Regions from separate parts of the Marinococcus tarijensis genome, predicted to be linked through region 1. Evidence: a T-box and tRNA genes for the amino acid it is inferred to sense, from the RefSeq annotation. Region 1 holds a T-box; the other holds one or more tRNA genes.
What was found. A T-box is a leader RNA that pairs with one kind of tRNA and senses whether it is charged. The one in region 1 lies ahead of ACTTK7_RS02570 (valine--tRNA ligase), so its partner is inferred to be a tRNA-Val.
Positions count from the first base shown of each region.

Region 2: it has a tRNA-Val gene. The T-box ahead of ACTTK7_RS02570 (valine--tRNA ligase) is inferred to sense a tRNA for this amino acid. The anticodon was not compared.

Region 1 is NZ_JBQOJA010000003.1:69,020-78,750, reverse strand. Features, by position in the region: gene lon (endopeptidase La) at 1-33, shown strand, start outside; gene yihA (ribosome biogenesis GTP-binding protein YihA/YsxC) at 20-601, shown strand; gene hemA (glutamyl-tRNA reductase) at 813-2,213, shown strand; gene ACTTK7_RS02595 (cytochrome C assembly family protein) at 2,229-3,059, shown strand; gene hemC (hydroxymethylbilane synthase) at 3,095-4,030, shown strand; gene ACTTK7_RS02585 (uroporphyrinogen-III synthase) at 4,030-4,776, shown strand; gene hemB (porphobilinogen synthase) at 4,788-5,780, shown strand; gene hemL (glutamate-1-semialdehyde 2,1-aminomutase) at 5,883-7,196, shown strand; T-box leader at 7,246-7,461, shown strand; gene ACTTK7_RS02570 (valine--tRNA ligase) at 7,502-9,731, shown strand, end outside.
Region 2 is NZ_JBQOJA010000008.1:10,779-20,509, reverse strand. Features, by position in the region: gene ACTTK7_RS06270 (L-lactate MFS transporter) at 1-464, shown strand, start outside; gene ACTTK7_RS06265 (aldo/keto reductase) at 510-1,427, opposite strand; gene ACTTK7_RS06260 (hypothetical protein) at 1,569-1,796, shown strand; gene ACTTK7_RS06255 (hypothetical protein) at 1,884-2,105, shown strand; gene ACTTK7_RS06250 (DUF3942 family protein) at 2,244-2,642, shown strand; gene ACTTK7_RS06245 (hypothetical protein) at 2,764-2,985, shown strand; gene ACTTK7_RS06240 (hypothetical protein) at 3,023-3,334, opposite strand; tRNA gene ACTTK7_RS06235 (tRNA-Val) at 3,571-3,646, opposite strand; gene ACTTK7_RS06230 (hypothetical protein) at 3,890-4,153, opposite strand; gene ACTTK7_RS06225 (mechanosensitive ion channel family protein) at 4,322-5,434, shown strand; gene ACTTK7_RS06220 (HPr family phosphocarrier protein) at 5,528-5,923, shown strand; gene ACTTK7_RS06215 (MFS transporter) at 6,109-7,287, shown strand; gene rraA (ribonuclease E activity regulator RraA) at 7,284-7,757, opposite strand; gene dapD (2,3,4,5-tetrahydropyridine-2,6-dicarboxylate N-acetyltransferase) at 7,907-8,620, shown strand; gene ACTTK7_RS06200 (aspartate aminotransferase family protein) at 8,712-9,731, shown strand, end outside.

The DNA of each region.
Region 1 (9,731 bases):
GAAGCATTGGAGGAGAAAAATGAAAGTTCATAAATCGGAGCTGGTTATAAGTGCGGTCAGCCCTAAACAGTACCCTGAAGGGGGACTTCCGGAAATAGCTCTGGCTGGAAGGTCCAATGTGGGGAAATCTTCGTTTATTAATTCCCTGTTAGCAAGAAAGAACCTGGCCCGGACTTCTTCAAAGCCCGGTAAAACGCGTACACTCAATTTCTATAATATCGAAGACCGCTTTTTGTTCGTAGACGTTCCCGGCTATGGCTATGCGAAAGTATCAAAAAGCGAACGGGCAGCCTGGGGCGAAATGATGGAGGAGTATCTCAAAAGCAGAGAAGTCCTGAAAGCTGCTTTTATGATTATTGATTTTCGCCACGAGCCGACAAAAGATGATATAGCCATGTACGATTACTTGAAATTTCATGAGCTGCCGGTAGTTATTATTGCAACAAAAGCGGACAAAATCACGAAAAATAAACGCCCCCGTCATTTAAAGCGTGTTAAAGAAACACTTAAGCTGAAGCCGGAGGACCAGACGGTCGTGTTTTCTGCAGAAACCGCCCAGGGCAAAGATGAAGCGTGGCGGGCCATTGAGCAGTTTATTTGAAAATAATGCGTGGAAAATATACATTGGAATAGTGAGTAAAAGACAGAGACAGCAGAAAAAACTGTCAGCCCTTGTTCACAAATTGATGCCAAAAGGCAAATAGTTGTGTGATACAATGGGTTGTGTGAAGAGTGGAACGTATAAATAGAGCTGAAGATTTGGTGGTTGCATTAAACATGGTACTGATGACGCAGGGGGTGAAGATACGAACATGCATATTATTGTCGCTGGATTAGACTATAAAACAACTCCAGTTGAAACGAGAGAACGATTGGCTTTTCAGGAGGATACACTTCCTCAGGCACTGCAGGAGCTTCGTGACATGAAAAGTATCCTGGAATGCGTCATCGTATCTACCTGTAACCGGACAGAGGTGTATGCAGTCGTCGACCAGCTGCATACAGGAAGACATTTTGTGAAAAAATTTCTGGGCCGCTGGTTCGAAATGCCACAGGAAGACTTTGGGCCATTTTTAAATATACGCGAAAATGATGCAGCGGTGCAGCATTTGTTTCAGGTTGCAAGTGGTCTTGATTCCATGGTGATTGGTGAAACACAAATACTGGGCCAGGTGAAAAGCGCCCTCGCTACAGCCCATGAGAATGAAACGACCGGCACGATATTTAATGAACTGTTTAAACGTGCGGTCACGTATTCCAAACGGGCCCATCACGAAACAGAAATTAACGACAATCCTGTATCAGTCAGCTATGCAGCTGTTGAGCTTGGTAAAAAAGTTGTCGGCTCGTTCAAAAACAAGCGGGTGCTTGTTTTGGGTGCCGGAAAAATGAGCGAATTGACAGCTAAGCATCTGCATTCCGGTGGTGCTGCCGAAGTGACGGTGTTTAACCGGACGTATGAAAAAGCAGAACAGATTGCTGCGCAGTTTAACGGAAAAGCTAAACCAATGGAGGAGCTGACTGACGCGCTTGCACAGGCGGATGTTTTAATTTCCTCCACCGGCTCGGATTCCTACGTGCTGAGTAAAGAGCAGGTGGCCTCTGCCAACAAAAAAAGAAAAGGCAAACCGCTGTTTATGGTTGATATTGCAGTCCCAAGAGACTTGGATCCGGCATTGAATCAGCTCGATAACGTTTTTTTGTATGACATTGATGATCTGCAGGATATTGTGAATTCCAATATGGAAGAACGCAAAAAAGCTGCAGCACTGATGGAGAGAATGATCCATGCTGAAGTCTCGGATTTCAAGGACTGGGTGCATACTCTCGGAGTGGTGCCAGTGATTTCAGCTCTTCGGACAAAAGCTCTGGCTATTCAGGCAGATACCATGGATAGTGTGGAACGGAAGCTTCCGGAGCTTACCGAACGGGAAAAGAAAGTGCTGCGTAAGCACACGAAAAGCATTATCAATCAAATGATCAAGGATCCGATAACGAAAGCTAAAGAAATGGCTGATAACAACGATGCAGAAGAAATGCTGCAGCTGTTTACTGAAATCTTTGCTCTTGAAGAGGAAGTAGAAGAAGCCAGAGCAGCAGAGGAGCGTCAAATACGCAAGGAAGAGGCGGAAGAGGAATGGAATTCCTCCAGAGAATCGCGCGGTTTCCGCCTTCCATATGCTTACGCGACAGATGTCGCTGTTCGTTCCTAAGAGAGGGGCGTCAGGATGGTTGCAGCCGAAGGAATTATTTATATCGTAACGATTGTACTATACGGCCTGAGCGTCCTTTGCTACTTCGTTGATTTTTCTCAAACCAACCGGAAGGTGAACCGATTCGCCTTCTGGTTGCTTTCTATTGTCTGGGCTTCGCAGACGGCCTTTTTAGTACTTAGAATATTTATGTATGATCGTGCACCAGTAATCACGCCTTTTGAAGGCATGTATTTCTATGCGTGGTCGCTTGTAACCATTTCACTTATTGTGAACTGGTTTTTTCGAATGGATGTCCTGGTTTTCTTTCTAAATGTAATAGGCTTTCTGCTGATGACGTTCAGTTCTTTTTCGTTTAACGGCGATATTCCAAACGAGCTTGAGATGCTGCTGTTGTCTGAGACGCTCGTAGTGCATATTATTTTTATTCTGCTCTCTTATGCTTCGTTTACACTGGCATTTGTATTCTCCGCAATGTATGTGCTGCAGCATCAGCTTTTAAAAAGAAAGCAGTGGGGGAAACGGTTAATCAGGATGGAAAATCTGCCGAAAATGGAAAAGCTGGCAGGCACGACCACCATCATCGGAGTTCCTCTTTTATTTGCAGGACTGGTGTTTGGTTTTCTCTGGGCAGGGAAATGGTACGACTCTCTCCCCTGGCAGGACGCAAAAGTCATCGGTTCGATCATTCTGCTTGGCTTTTACAGTACGTATATATATTTACTGGCCGTTCATCACTGGCGCGGGTACCGGATGGCGCTTTTAAACGTTGCCTGCTTTGTCGTTTTACTCATTAACTATTTTATTTCCAGTGATTTGAGTCAGTTTCATATATGGTACTTATAATAACTATGGATGCTTAGAAAGGAATGGCTAAACGCATGCGCACAATCACCCTGGGTACTAGAAAAAGTAATCTGGCATTAAAACAAACGGAGTGGGTGCAGCAGGAGCTTGAAAAGCTGGATCTGCCCTACCGCTTTGAAGTGAAAAAAATCTCTACAAAAGGGGACCGTGTTCTGGACCGGACGCTATCTAAAGTCGGCGGAAAGGGCCTGTTTGTAAAGGAAATTGAGCAGGCGCTTACAGACGGTGAGATTGATATAGCCGTACACAGTATGAAGGACCTTCCGGGAGAGATGGCGGAAGGCTTCGAAGTGGGCGCTGTCACTAACCGGGTGGACCCACGGGATGCCTATATTGCAAACGATCATGTAAAATTTCATAATCTGCCGCTTGGAGCAGTAGTTGGTACGAGCAGTCTGCGGCGCACATCCCAGATTAAAGCAGAGCGCCCGGATTTAAACGTCCAGTGGATTCGGGGCAATATTGAAACACGGCTCCGGAAGCTGCGTGAGGAAAGCTTTGACGCCATTATTTTAGCCGCCGCCGGCCTGGAGCGCATGGGCTGGAGTGATGAGATTGTCACGGAATTTCTCGAGCCGAATATGTGTGTGCCGGCCGTAGGACAGGGCGCACTTGGGATTGAGTGCCGCAGCGGGGACGAAGATATATTAAAGATTATTCAACACCTTCATGACGAGCCGGTAGCGGTATGCGTGGCTGCCGAGCGGGCCTTCCTGAAAGCTGTAGAGGGAGGATGCGCGGTGCCGATTGGCGGATACGCCACGCTTAATAAGCAGGGTAATGTGCAATTAACTGCAATGATTGGATCCACGGATGGACGCAAAATACTAAAAGAAAAGCTCACGGGTGACAAACCGGAAGAAATGGGCAGAGAGGCTGCTCATGCCCTGCTTGGACGGGGAGGCAAAGAAATTCTGGAGCAGGCCCGGGAAGAGATGGGGGAAGAATAGTGACAGCAACAGTACTGGTGACAAGAGGAGCCGGCCAGAACGCAAGTCTGGTGCAGGGTCTTCAGTCTGCAGGCTGTTGTGCCAGGGCGGTGCCGGTTATTACTACCGTACCGGTACAAAGCAGGGAAAAGGCAATGGCGGAGCGGTGGCGGAGCGGTAATATTGACTGGATGCTTATAACAAGCGTGAATACCGTCTATTACCTGACGGAATGGCAAAAACGGCATGGTCTGGGTATTCCAGCCGGCTTAAAAACGGCTGCTGTCGGGCCAAAGACCAAGCAGGCGCTGGAACAGGAAGGCTTTCGGGTAGAACTGATGCCAGAAAAATATAAAGCCGTTTCGCTGGCTGAAGCAGCCGGACGGGTAGTCGGCGCCCGGGAAAACGTGCTTCTTCCTCAAAGCAACCAGGCGGCCGATACCTTGCACCGGTCGCTTGCAGCCCGGGGCCTAAACGTGTGGGTATGGCATTTGTATACGACGGTACCGAAAGAAAAAAATGAGCCTCTTCTCCAGGCTGTTTTAAAAAATCGGGAGGTTGACGTACTTACGGCCGCAAGTCCTTCCTCTGTAGAGGCCCTGTACCGGCTGGCAGGGGCTTACCGGCAGTTGCTGCTGGCTATGCCCGTGGTGGCAATCGGCCCCTCGACCGGAAAAGCTGCCCGCGAAACCGGGTTTAAGTATGTTTACGAAGCAGATATTCATTCCGTGGAAGGAATGATAGAAAAAACCAAGGAAATTATTTAGGAGGCTTCACATTGGCTGATTTACATTTCCGCCGGCACCGCAGATTGCGGACGACGCCTGGTATACGAGCAATGGTAAGAGAAAACGAATTAAGACCCAACGATTTAATTTATCCTATTTTTGTCGTCGAAGGGGAAAATGTGCGCAAAGAAGTACCGTCCATGCCGGGAGTCTATCACGTTTCCCTGGATCATTTGGATTCAGAAATGGACGAATTGGAATCTCTCGGTATTCCGAGCGTCATCGTATTTGGCGTTCCTCATGAGGAGGAAAAAGATGCCGAAGGAACGCCGGCTTTTCTGAAGGACGGGATTGTCCAGCGGGCTATCCGGCAGATTAAAGAAAATCATCCGGCACTGACGGTGATTGCGGATACCTGCCTGTGCCAGTATACAGACCACGGGCACTGCGGGGTTATTCATAACGGTTATGTGGATAACGATGAGTCGCTGAGGAATTTAACAGAAACCGCGGTCTCCCAGGCAGAAGCCGGGGCAGATATTATTGCGCCGTCGAACATGATGGACGGGTTTACAGCGGCTATCCGGGAGGGGCTCGATAAAGCAGGGCACGTGACAGTGCCGCTGATGTCCTATACGGTTAAATATGCCAGTGCCTTTTACGGCCCGTTTCGTGACGCAGCTCACAGCACTCCTTCGTTTGGGGACCGGAAAACCTACCAGATGGATCCTCCGAACCGGCTTGAATCGTTAAAAGAAGCGGAAACTGATGTGGAAGAAGGAGCCGACTTTCTTATTGTGAAGCCGGCCCTTGCTTATCTCGATATCGTAAGAGAAGTGAAAGAGCGCACTGGATATCCGGTGGTAGCGTATAACGTTTCCGGGGAATATGCGATGATTAAAGCTGCCGCCCAGAACGGATGGGTGAATGAAAAGGATATTGTTATGGAAAAGCTCACCAGTATGAAACGTGCCGGAGCTGATCTGATTGTGACGTATTTCGCCAAAGATGCTGTGCGCTATATGCAGGAAGACAATAAATGATGGAAACAAGCTCTGGAAGGTGTTCAGTCCAGGGCTTGTTTTCGTTATACTAAGGACGGGAATAGCAAAAAAGATAACTTTTAAGTATCCAGGAGGTATGACATGAAATCGTATCATAATTCAATACATGCACATGAACGCGCAAAAAAAGTAATGCCGGGAGGAGTCAGCAGTCCCGTGCGGACCTATGAATCGGTCGGCCATCCGGCTGTTTATATGGACGAAGGTAAAGGCTCCCGCATTAAAGACATCGACGGAAACGAATACATTGATTACGTGATGTCCTGGGGACCGCTTCTTCTCGGACATGCAAATGAGCATGTCGTTGACAGCTTAAAAATTGTAGCCGAGAAAGGTACGAGCTTCGGTGCTTCGCACGTAACAGAAGCCGGTCTGGCGGAACTTGTCGTGGACCGGGTGCCTTCCATTGAAGTCGTCCGGATGGTGAACTCCGGCACAGAAGCGACCATGAGTACGCTGCGTCTTGCCCGCGGGTTTACCGGCCGGGACAAAATTGTAAAAATGGAGGGCTGCTATCACGGTCACGGAGATTCTCTTCTCATTCGTGCCGGCTCCGGCGTCGCTACACTTGGCCTCCCGGACAGCCCGGGCGTCCCTGGTTCGATTGCGCAGAATACGCTTACCGTTCCGTACAACGATCTCGACAGCCTGCAGAAGGCGTTTGATGAATACGGAGATGAAATCGCCGGAGTTATTCTCGAGCCTGTCACCGGGAACATGGGGGTTGTCACTCCTGGTGAAGGATTTTTGGAAGGCGTTCGTGACATTACGAACCAATACGGCAGTCTGCTGATTTTTGATGAAGTTATGAGCGGCTTCCGTGTGGATTATAACAGCGCCCAGGGGCATTACGGGGTGACCCCGGACCTCACGTGTCTTGGAAAGGTGATCGGCGGCGGGCTTCCGGTGGGAGCCTACGGCGGCCGTGCCGATATCATGCAGCAGATTGCCCCGGATGGACCTATTTATCAGGCAGGCACCCTTTCCGGCAATCCGCTGGCGATGACAGCCGGGCTTGAAACACTCAGACAAGTGGATGAAAGCAGCTATGAAACGTTTAGCGCCCGGGCAGCACAGCTTGAAGAAGGACTGAACCGGGCGGCCGCAAAGCACGGAATCCCTCATCAAATCAATCGTGCCGGAGCGATGATCGGCCTGTTCTTTACCGATGAACCTGTGGTGGATTTTGCTTCTGCGAAGAAATCAGACCTGGGGATGTTCGCTCGTTATTTCCGTGGAATGATGGCAGAAGGCATATCGCTGCCCCCTTCGCAGTTTGAAGGACTGTTTTTATCGACAGAGCACAGCGAAGAAGATATCGATAAGACCATTGAGGCGGCTGACCGCGTCTTTGCAAGCCTTGCGGCAAATAAAGAACACGGGGACGATAGTTGACGCATGCGTGTTTGTTTCGTAAAATAAAGACACTCACTCAATATTAATAATAAATGCAGGAACAGGGAGGAGTACGCGCGAAGGTCCGTTGTACAGAAAAAAGGATCCAGGGCTGAGAGATTCTTTAACGACCCGTGCGGAAAGTCGCCCTCGAGCTTCTTTTCTGAACGCACAAAGTAAGAAAAGACGGTAGCCGCCGTTATGGTAAAGTGCCTGCTTTAGAGCAGGTATTAAGGTGGTACCGCGAAAACTCTTCGTCCTTACTTGGGATGAAGAGTTTTTTTATGAGAAGAAAGGGGATTTGTATGGGAAAACAAGAAACGGAAATGGCAAAAAAATACGATCCGAAAGAAACGGAAAGCCGCTGGTATGACTTCTGGAAAGAAACAGGACAGTTTGAGGCAGGCCAGACAGATGGCACGCCGTATACAATTGTTATTCCGCCGCCGAACGTGACCGGACGGCTTCACCTTGGCCACGCCTGGGATACGACGCTTCAGGATATTTTAATCCGGATGAAGCGCATGCAGGGGTATGATACTTTATGGCTGCCGGGCATGGATCATGCCGGGATTGCTACCCAGTCCAAGGTGGAGGCACAGCTGAAGGAAGAAGGCACGAGCCGCTATGAACTTGGACGGGAAGCATTCCTTGAAAAAACGTGGGGCTGGAAGGAGGAATATGCCGATTTCATCCGAAGCCAGTGGGCCAAGCTCGGGCTTTCGCTCGACTATTCGAAAGAGCGTTTCACGCTTGATGAAGGGCTGTCGGAAGCGGTACGGGAAGTCTTTGTTTCGTTGTACGAAAGGGAGCTTATCTACCGGGGTGAATACATTATCAACTGGGACCCGCAAACGCAGACGGCGCTTTCAGATATCGAAGTGGAATATAAAGAAGTGCAGGGTCACTTTTACCATATGCGCTACCCGGTTAAAGGCGAAAACACTTCAATCGAAGTAGCGACGACCCGGCCGGAGACGATGCTTGGTGACACGGCAGTCGCAGTACATCCGGAGGACGGGCGTTATAAGCATCTTATCGGAAAAACGGCCGTGCTGCCGGTCATCGGAAGAGAAATTCCGATCATCGCAGACGACTATGTGGACATGGATTTTGGTTCCGGGGCAGTGAAAATTACGCCTGCGCATGATCCGAATGATTTTGAAATGGGCAACCGTCATGACCTGCCGCGCGTGCTTGTGATGAATGAAGACGGAAGCATGAATGAAAATGCCGGAATTTATGAAGGCATGGACCGCTTTGCCTGCCGCCGGCAGCTGACGAAGGATCTGCAGGCAGAGAACATTCTGTTTGATATTGAAGAACATATGCACTCTGTCGGCCATTCCGAGCGGAGCGGCGCCGTGGTTGAACCGTATCTTTCCACGCAGTGGTTTGTAAACATGGGGCCGCTTGCAAAGCAGGCAGTAGAGCTCCAGCAGAAGGAAGAAAAAGTCAACTTTGTGCCGGAACGCTTTGAAAAGACGTATCTGCAGTGGATGGAAAATATCCGGGACTGGTGTATTTCGCGCCAGCTCTGGTGGGGACACCGCATCCCCGCCTGGTACCATAAAGAAACAGGCGAAATTTATGTAGGACGCACGGCACCGGAAAACCCGGATGAATGGAAACAGGATGAGGACGTGCTTGATACGTGGTTCAGCTCGGCTTTATGGCCGTTTTCCACCATGGGATGGCCGGAAGAAAGCTCGGACTATGCGCGCTACTACCCGACCAGTGCGCTTGTGACCGGCTACGACATCATTTTCTTCTGGGTGTCGCGGATGATTTTTCAGGGGCTGGAGTTTACCGGTGAACGCCCGTTTGAGGACGTGCTTATTCACGGGCTGGTACGTGACAGTGAAGGACGGAAAATGAGTAAATCCCTCGGCAACGGGGTAGACCCGATGGATGTTATCGATCAGTACGGGGCGGATGCTCTGCGCTTTCTGCTTGCGACAGGTACAACACCGGGCAACGATATTCGTTTCCAGTGGGAAAAGGTAGAGGCCAACTGGAATTTCGGCAATAAAATATGGAACGCCGCCCGGTTTACACTGATGAATGTGGAAGGGATAACGGCGGAAGATATCGAGCTCGAAGGCACAAAAACGATTGCGGACCGCTGGATCTTACACCGGCTGCAGGAAACAAAGCAGAATGCCACCCAATTGATGGAGAAATACGAGTTCGGGGAAGCCGGAAGGACGCTCTATAACTTTATTTGGGATGACCTTTGTGACTGGTACATTGAAATGGCCAAGCTGCCGCTGTACGGTGAAGAGGAACAGCCAAAACGCATGGCCCAGTCTGTGCTTGTTCATGTATTTGACCAGACGATGCGCATGCTTCACCCGATGATGCCATTTATTACGGAAGAAATCTGGCAGCATCTTCCTCACGAAGGAACGTCGATTATGAGTGCCTCCTGGCCGGCAGCGGATTCGCAGCTGTTTGACGAGGAAGCGGTGCGCGATATGGAATTAATTCAGGAGGTTATTCGTTCGGTCCGGAATACGCGGGCGGAAATGAACG
Region 2 (9,731 bases), on a different contig from region 1:
TAATGGGCTTTTTCAACGGAGGTGGAAGGATTGTCTGGGCGTCACTCTCGGACTATCTTGGAAGAACGAACACGTTTACGCTGTTCTTTCTTATTCAGATTGTTGCCTTTTTCCTACTGCCGTTAACGACTAACGTTGTGCTGCTCGCAATTCTCTTATTCATTATTATTACGTGTTACGGTGGCGGCTTCGCCTGTCTACCGGCGTATATCGGTGATCTGTTTGGTACGAGACAGCTCGGAGCCATACACGGATTCCTTTTAACCGCCTGGGCTCTTGCCGGTGTGGCCGGGCCGACAGCTGTTTCGAGCATCGTTTCGGCAACAGGAAGCTACGTCTTATCGTTCTACCTGTTTAATATTCTTCTGGTAGTCGCCCTGGCGGCTATGATCGTAATGCGATTTAATATTAAAAAGATCAGAAAGAACAAAGAAAATGAAAGCACAGAAGCAGCGAAAGCATAAAGAAAGACCCCTTTTTCCTGAATAAAGGAAAAGGGGTCTTTATTGTTAGGGGAGTTCATTGCCGGCTGTCTGATAGAGATCATACCATTCTTCACGTGTCAGAGTGATTTCAGAAGCTTTGGCGATACCTGCCAGTCGTTCTGGATTCATCGTTCCGACAATGGTTTGGATGCGGGCCGGATGACGCAGAATCCAGGCAGCCGCTACCGCAGATTCAGTAATGTCGTAGCGCTTGGCCAATTCGCTGAGTTTTTTGTTTACTTCCGGAAATTTGTCATTGCCGACAAAAACGCCTTCCATCATGCCGTACTGAAAAGGAGACCAGGCCTGAACAGTCATACTGTTCAACTGACTGTACTCAAGCAGCCCGCCTTCACGCATCACTGCGGCATCGTTTTTCATATTTACATTCAATCCCTGGTCTATCATGAGGGAGTGCATCAAACCGAACTGCAGCTGGTTGGCAATCAGGTCCTGCTTAACGTGCTGCTTTAAAAGCTCAACCTGCATTGGATGCTGGTTGCTGACACCAAAATGCCGGACTTTACCGGAGGCCCGGAGATTGTCGAACGCTTCCGCGACTTCTTCGGGCTCCATAAGCGCATCGGGACGGTGAAGAAGCAGTACATCCAGATAATCTGTCTGAAGGCGCTTCAGGCTTTCATCGACGGTTTTTAAGATATGGGAATTGGAAAAATCGAAAGAATTCCCACGGATGCCGGCTTTGGACTGAAGAATCACTTTTTCACGGAGGTCATCGTTCATGCCGGCCGCTCTGGCAAAAATGTCTTCAGAATCGCCGCCGCCGTAAATGTCGGCATGATCAAAAAAGTTCACCCCTGCCTCAAGAGCAGTGCGGAAAACTTTTTCAGCATCATCGATAGAAAGCTCATTCATGCGCATACACCCGAGTGCTATATTGGATACGTGAAGAGAACTGCTGCCTAACTGCATTTGTTTCATCTGAGCACCTCTTTTTTTCAGGATAAGAATAGTGTAACATGACGGATGTGCAATAGGGATGATAACGCTGTCAAAAGCATGAAAAATGACTTTTACACATAAATATGGTAATTTGTAGAAAAACATTAAAGGATGTCAGATATGAAACGAAGAACAATAAACAGTTATTTTATTCTATTCTGGCTTATAATCGGTATATGGAATATCGGCCTCGGTATAATTGTCGGGCTGGTATTGCAAAGCTATGTGTGGGCATCCATTCATGTATTGGCCGGAGCGCTGTGTTTAATCATAACGGAAGCTATACGAAGAGGGAAATTACAAGTTAAACAGGAAAAAGAAAACCACCTGCGTGAGAGCGACCGGTAGTTTTCTCCGCCATATTTAAAAGTTGTAATAATTTGATGATTACCCCGGAGACTTTTCGGAAATAGAACATTAATGATAAGTAAAGGGGTGAACATTATATTACAGACCAGAGGGGCAAAAACAATAAAAAATATTATTCAGGATAATGAAAAGCCGCTGACTAATAAAGATGTCGCCGCTATATTAAAAGATAGAAACAGCATTGACAGTTCTTTTGCCTTAAAAACTATTGATTCGATGGTGGGCAACGGACAGTTGATGCTTATCCGATATGTTGACGCCGGTGTGTATGTAGTAGAAGTGAAATAAATTGTGTTAACTGTTTTTATGAGCAGTTAACATAACTCTTTTTAATAAATATTTTTTACATAATTTTTCCGCTGCCGTAGTGGAGAAGCCGTATAACCTGTAGAATGGGGAATTACTTTAAAGAAGAGGGTGATGGCAATGAGTTTTGAAGATGAGTTCGTAGCTAAAGCAGTAAAATACCTGGAAACAGATGAAGACGCAAACATTATGAACGAAGTAAACTGGGAAATTGCCAAGTACTTTAATAATTTGAACAAAGAGATCGGCGAAGTGAAAAACGATTCGTTCAGCAGCTATGGTTCGAAGCACCGCAGCTATATGACTATCGATAACCGCGAATTGCTTTTTGAAACCCGAACAGATGACGACAATTGTCATATTGAAGTAACGCAGAGTACAGATGATACTACGAAAGAGCTCGATGTCATATATGTTCAGAACGGCAGAATGTACAGCCGTGAAGAAGAGAAAGAATTTGATATGGATATCGTCCGGAATCATCTTCAAAGTACATTCGGCGATATACTGGGATTATAGAATAAAGAAAGAAGCGCCCGCTGCGGCGCTTCTTTCTTTTGAAAAAATATTAAATAATTAATCGGGAAATACGTCTTGATTCACCTCGAATGGGTATATTGTCATTAAGGGGGTATACGCCATGGGGGTCGTTTATATTGATCGGCATATTCGCCAGGTGCAGGTAATTATTTGTAGTGAAGGGCACATGCTGCATTGCCTTGTTTGGCCGGGGGAAGAGGGGTGGGTCGCCGATATACACTCCATGCAGGACAGCGGTTTTCATCCGACGTTTGAGCGGGTTTATTTTCCTGAGAACGAAGAAATTATCCAGCTTGGGCGTCATATATATGTTCTGCGGTAAAAAGGCAGAAGCGCGCAGCTTTCTGCCTTTGGCTGTGCTAAAGAGTATTTGGATCCGTATATCCGATAGGGCCCCGGGATTCGGAATGCTCCACTACAGTAAGAATAAAACGCATAGGAACAAAGATGGTTCTGCTGCCCCCGGAAGTGCTCCTGGCTTTTTCCTGATAGAAGTAGATACCCGCTTCTTCAATACCGTAGTTCTCCGATGACACTACTGCTTTAACGTAGCTGGAATGTTCTTCGAAGGTGCCCTCGCTCTGAAATCCATTCAGTTCAAAAAGCGGAATGGCGGAAGGGTCAAAATACACCTCGACGAAATTCGAACTGTCTATTGATGATGAACTCACCCGTATTCCTCCTTTTAGTATTTGTTTATCATAATATACCCTCGAACGGTTTAATAAAAGCAGAGGATCCAAAAGGGTGGCACAAGAATATACATAAATTTTATGAGACGCACTAATTATTGTAAAATAATGGGTGGGAGTAATAGATGTACCAAAGAAAGTGGCGGCGATAAACAGCCCGGGCAGTGCAATTTAAAAAACAGAAGCCAAAGGCTCCTGCTGTAGTTTATTATTTATGGTGTCCCGTACTGGGCTCGAACCAGTGACCTCCACCCTGTCAAGGTGGCGCTCTCCCTACTGAGCTAACGGAACAAATGATGTGGAATGAAGCGACAGAAATAATATACAATAGGAAAAGAACGGTGTCAATCCTTCGGCGTCTAATTTAAGCAGGGAAAGCAGGGATTGATGCTGGCCATTCAATTTCCTCTGGGCGGTGAAGCTTAAAGGCCTTGCCGGTGCCGGCTTTCTGCCGGAGATACTAAAGACGTATAAGCACCAGCGGCCGAAACAGAAATTTTTATCGATCGCGATACATATTCATTAAAAAGTGAATTACTTTTCCTTTTGCTGTTTTTCTTTCCGCTGCTGAAGGAATAGAAATAAACAAAAGGCGAGCATGCCAAGACTGAGGTTGGAAAGAATGAAGCCGAGCGGTCCCTGATTAAAAATGCCGAGCGACAGCGCTCCGAAAAAAGCAATGTAAGTGATACCCAGAAGTGGAAGACTTCGCCCGGAGACTTTTTGCGTCAAACGGGCAAGCTGGTATATGAGCGTATTTACAGCAAAACCAATTAGCAGTAAAATAAGTAAATCCATGCGACTATCTAAACCTTTCTTTGTGATGATGTCTTTTTCCGACTTACATGCTACCATACCTTAGGTTTGAAAGATATCCACAAATGCGAAAAGCAGGGACCCTGAAGTAAACTGCCTGGCGGCAGCATTAAAATATAGAGAGAACGGGACAAAGGTGGAGGGATGTTCATGCAGGCATATGCAGACTTTTGGATGGAATGGCAGACACGTATTGTGGAGCTGCCCTGGATTGATATAGGCGTAGCCGTTTTGATTGCACTTCTCGTGTTTGCTTTTCGGAAGCTTTTTACTAAATACATTTTCAGGTTCATTTTAAAAATGACTCACCAATCGAGATCACAGCTGTTCACGAATGTTTTAGTATCATTTGAACGGCCGATCCGGATGTTTTTCGCCGTGTTCGGCATATACTTAGCGCTTCTGTATCTGCCTATACCGTGGGATTCCATGACAATCATCAACCGCCTGTACGGTTCAATTTTAATCGTGCTCGTAGCATGGGGCACATACAAGCTTCTGAACACGTCTTCGATGCTCTTTAACCCGATGATTAAACGGCTCGAGGGTAAAGAGGATAACATGCTGGTACCTTTTCTTTCCCGGGTGCTGCGGATCATTATCGTGGCGCTTGCATTCACTATTATTCTTTCATCCTGGGGCTTTAATATTAACGGCTTTGTAGCAGGTCTCGGCCTTGGCGGTCTGGCTTTTGCTCTCGCCGCCCAGGACATGGTGGCTAACTTCATCGGCGGCATAATTATTGTAGTGGAGCGCCCGTTTAAGCGGGGCGACTGGATTTATACGCCGACGGTGGAAGGAATTGTGGAAGATATTTCATTTCGGAGCACGAAGGTGCGTACCTTCGCTGACTCAATCGTCATCGTCCCAAACAATACACTTGCCCACGAAGCGATTACGAACTGGAGTGAAATGCGTAAGCGGGAAATAGATATGACGCTAGGCATTGAATATCAGACGCCGAGGGAGCAGGTGCTGCAGCTGCGGGAGCGTCTTGAGGAGATGCTGAATAACCGTGATGACATTGATAAAGAACTGATTCTTGTGCAATTTAAAGAATTTAACAGCTCCTCGCTCGATCTTTGGGTTTACTGCTTTACTAAAACGACCGCATTTTTGGAATGGGCGGAGATAAAAGAAGAGCTGAATCTTGAAATTATCCGTATTCTCCAGGAGGAGGGCGTTCAATTTGCCTATCCAACACAGTCTATTTATATTGAAAAGTCACCTGAAGAAAATTATCACATGTCCGACAATAATTAAGCGTGCTTCACGGTTGGCAAACAAAACGCACATGTTATAATAAGAATGTTTGTCAGATGGAATATGTATGTAAAAAAGGAGCCGATGCATTCGATGGAACGAGTGGAAACATTCGTGTTAACCCGTGGACTGAATGCCAGTCAAGTATTGTCGTTTGTGCATGAACTGGAAACATTTAAAGCAGATGTATTTTTTGAAAAGCGGAGAACCTCCGCAAATGGAAAAAGCGTACTCGGCATGATGTCTTTGTTTACAAGCATCAGACTTGGGGACAAAGTGGAACTTAGGGTACATGGAGAAGAAAAAGAAGGAGTTGCCAGAGTGGCAGCTGAATATCTTGGAAAAGCAGCAGAGCATGAGAATAGCAACGGCTATTGGGAAGACGAAGCAGCGGAGCACGTGGAACGGGCAATGGCCGGATGCATGGCTCACTGGAATCCCAATGTACGAAATATTGCGCGCTCGTATCTGAAAACGACACGCAGCTGACACGAGGACCCGGCGCCGGGAAAAGCGCCCGGGTCTTCAGCTGTATCAGGAGCCATTTTTCTAAGAACTGGATAATGCTAAGCATATAACGAGCCAAAACGGGTAAAATAAAAAGGAACGAATCGTACATACTGGTTGTATAATACAAGCAGAAACGACGAACGAGACGGAAGGACGAATGCTTTATGATCGACCGGCATACTGGAACGTTCTGGAGGGCCTCTATTGCCCTCGGGCTTGCATCCCTGCTCATTTTTGCCAATATGTATTACCCGCAGCCGCTGCTTCCATTGTTTACCGGAGAATTCAATGTAAGCGAAGCGACAGCGAGCTTTGTCATTTCATTGTCGCTGCTGATGCTTGGAGTAAGCTTCTTTTTTATCAGCGCGATATCCGACGCAAAAGGGAGAAGAAAAATCATCGTGTACGCAATGATCTGGGGGACAATAGCTACGCTTCTCATCCCGTTTGCAGGCTCCTTCTGGCTGCTGTTGCTGCTGCGGATGGTACAGGCAGTCGGGCTTGCCGGTATTCCCATTGCGGCTATGTCCTATATCGGGGAAGAATTCACGCCGAGGGCGATGACAGTAGCGATGGGATTTTACGTGAGTGCGAACAGTCTTGGGGGTATGGGTGGAAGAGTGATGAGCGGCGTGCTTGCTGATTGGTTTGACTGGCGGACGGCTTATTTTTTCATGGCCGGGGCAAGCGTACTGCTGGCGGTGCTCGTGATTCTTCTGCTTCCGGCTTCGAAAAACTTCAAGCCAAAGCCTCTGGAGTGGAGTGATACGTGGAAAAATGCGCTTTTTCACCTTAAAGATCCAGTCCAGCGGCTCGCTTATATTATCGGAGGATTGAATTTCTTCGTGTTTATCGGTACGTTTAACTTTATTACGTACCGCCTGGACGGGGACCCTTTTTTCGTCAGCACGGCGGTCCTGGGCCTGCTCTTTTTAACATACGGGGCGGGCACATTCAGCTCGAGCCTTGCCGGGGAATTGACGCAGCGCTTTAAACAGACAGACTGTATGCAGACCGGCATTTTCATAATGGTCGGCGGGCTGATGCTGTCGCTTGTACCGCAGCTGTGGGTGGTTATTGCATCGCTTGCAGTACTGAGTTTTGGCTTTTTCTTTGCGCATTCCACCTCAAGCTCATGGGTAACAAAAAACGCCAAAAAAGCCCGGGCGAGTGCCTCAGGACTTTATTTGACTTCTTATTATCTGGGTGGAAGTCTCAGCAGTATTTATTTTGGACTTCTTTGGCCCATAGCCGGCTGGATCGGTGTCATTGCCGGCGGTCTGCTTCTGTTAATAGTTACACTTACAAGCGTCCGCCGTCTTATGCCGGTGGAGGCGGGCTAGGTTTTGGCAGGGAGAAGCACAATGCCGTCGCTGTCGGCATAGACGTAGTCCCCGGGCGTCCAGGTGACGTCGGCAAAATCGACTGGAATGGAGCGCTCACCGCGTCCTTCCTTGACGGACTTCCGTGGGTTGGTGAAACGGGAAAAAACCCTGATATTCATTTCGCGCAGTTCATCGCTGTCACGGATGGCCCCGTTCACGATAATACCTGCGAGTCCGCGCTTAACAGCAATTTCTGCCAGGTTGTCCCCAAGGAGAGCGCGCCGGGATGAACCGCCTCCGTCAACCACAAGGACGCTGCCGGCGGGAATATCACCAAGCGCCTGCTCAACTAGAACGTTATCCTCAAATACCCGTACTGTTTCCACCGGACCCTCGAAGGAAAGTGCCGGTCCGTGCGATAAAAACGGTTCATTGGCGACAAAAACCTCGTTTCCGTATTCGTCACAGATGTCAGCTGTTCTACCCATATGTATGCCTCCTTTTATTATTTTCATTGTAAGGCTTTTCCAGAAGAAAGAAAATAGCAGAAGAACAGAAAAAAGATGCCACTATCATTTTGCTTTCAAAGGGCGATATGATAATCTAGGAAAGAGAAATTTGAAGGAGGATGTAAAACATGAATCAAATGGACGCAAACGAAATTATCCAGTTCATTTCAGATAGTAAGAAATCCACTCCGGTTAAAGTACATATTACCGGCGAATTGGACTCTATCGGATTTGGAAATGAAACGAAGCGGTTTATTACAGGAAACACCGGAGTATTGTTCGGTGAATGGGAAGATATTAAAGAAGGCATCGAAGCGAATGCAGACAAAATTGAAGACTTTGTCGTAGAAAACGACCGCAGAAACAGCGCGATCCCGATGCTTGACCTGAAAGACATCGAAGCACGCATTGAGCCGGGCGCGATCATCCGCGACCAGGTGGAAATTGGTAAAGGCGCCGTCATCATGATGGGCGCAAGCATTAACATCGGCTCCGTTGTCGGAGAAGGCACGATGATCGACATGAACGTTGTCATGGGCGGACGTGCCACTGTGGGTAACAACTGCCACATCGGCGCAGGATCAGTTCTCGCCGGCGTCATTGAGCCGCCATCCGCACAGCCGGTCATTGTTGAAGACGGCGTTGTGGTTGGTGCCAACTGCGTGATCCTTGAAGGAGTCACTGTCGGTGAAGGAGCAGTCGTAGCTGCAGGCGCCGTAGTAACCGAAGACGTGCCGCCAAATACGGTCGTTGCAGGTACACCTGCACGCGTCATCAAAGAAATTGACGAGCAGACAAAAGGAAAAACAGAAATTAAACAGGAACTGCGCCGCTTAAAATAACAACGCAACAACGTAACGGTGAAAGGCTGCCTTTTGGGACGGGTTCCAAAAGGGGCCTTTCTTTTTCATTTACGCGAAAGGGGCAAACAGCATGAACTGGCTTGAAAAAGATCAGCACTATATGATGTCTACGTATCAGCGTCTTCCAATTGTAGTGGAAAAAGGGGAAGGCAATTACTTATACGACAGCGAACAAAAAAAATATCTCGATTTATTTACCGGTCTGGCCGTCAATATTGTTGGTCATTCACATCCTTATCTGCTTGATAAGCTGAAGGAACAGGCAGACCAGTTTCTGCATATTTCCAATATGTTTATTAACAAACCGGCCGTCCGCCTGGCGGAACGGCTGATTGAGCTCAGTATTCCGGGAAAGGTATTCTTTGCAAACTCCGGAGCGGAAGCCACTGAAGCAGCGGTCAAGCTTGTGCATAAATGGGGGAGCAGTCAGGAAATCCCGAAAAAAGGAATCGCGGTTCTCGAAAAAAGCTTTCACGGAAGGACGCTGGGCGTTATTCAGCTGACGCGCCAGCCCGGAATTTATCAGGATTTTCCGGCAGCGGACTATCCTGTGTATGAAGTGGAAGCAGAAAACCTGGAGGCGCTTGAAGAAGTGCTTAAGACGAAGCAGCCGGCCGCATTTTTATTCGAGCCGATTCTAGGTTCAGGCGGTATTCAGCCGGTTTCTCCTTCCTTTATGGAAGAAGCAAAAGCTCTCTGTGAGAAATACAATGTGCTGTTTATCGTGGATGAAATTCAGACTGGCATCGGGCGCACCGGAACATTTTTCGCCTACGAGCGGGCAAATATTATGCCGGATGTTATTTTGTTTGCCAAAGGCATCGGCGGCGGTCTGCCGCTTGGAGGAATGATTGCAGGAGAGCATGTGCAGGAAGTATTTCACCCGGGCGATCACGGCACGACCTTCGGACCTTCACCGCTCAGCGCCGCGATGGGAAATGCGGTGCTCGACGTCCTGTATGATCAAAAGGAATTGGAGAAGGGGCGTGAACGGGCTGAATACTTGTGGTCCCGTCTCGAAGACTGGAAAAAGGAAAGCGAAGGATTTGTGCAGGAAATCCGGGGGCTCGGCATGATGATTGGTGTAGTG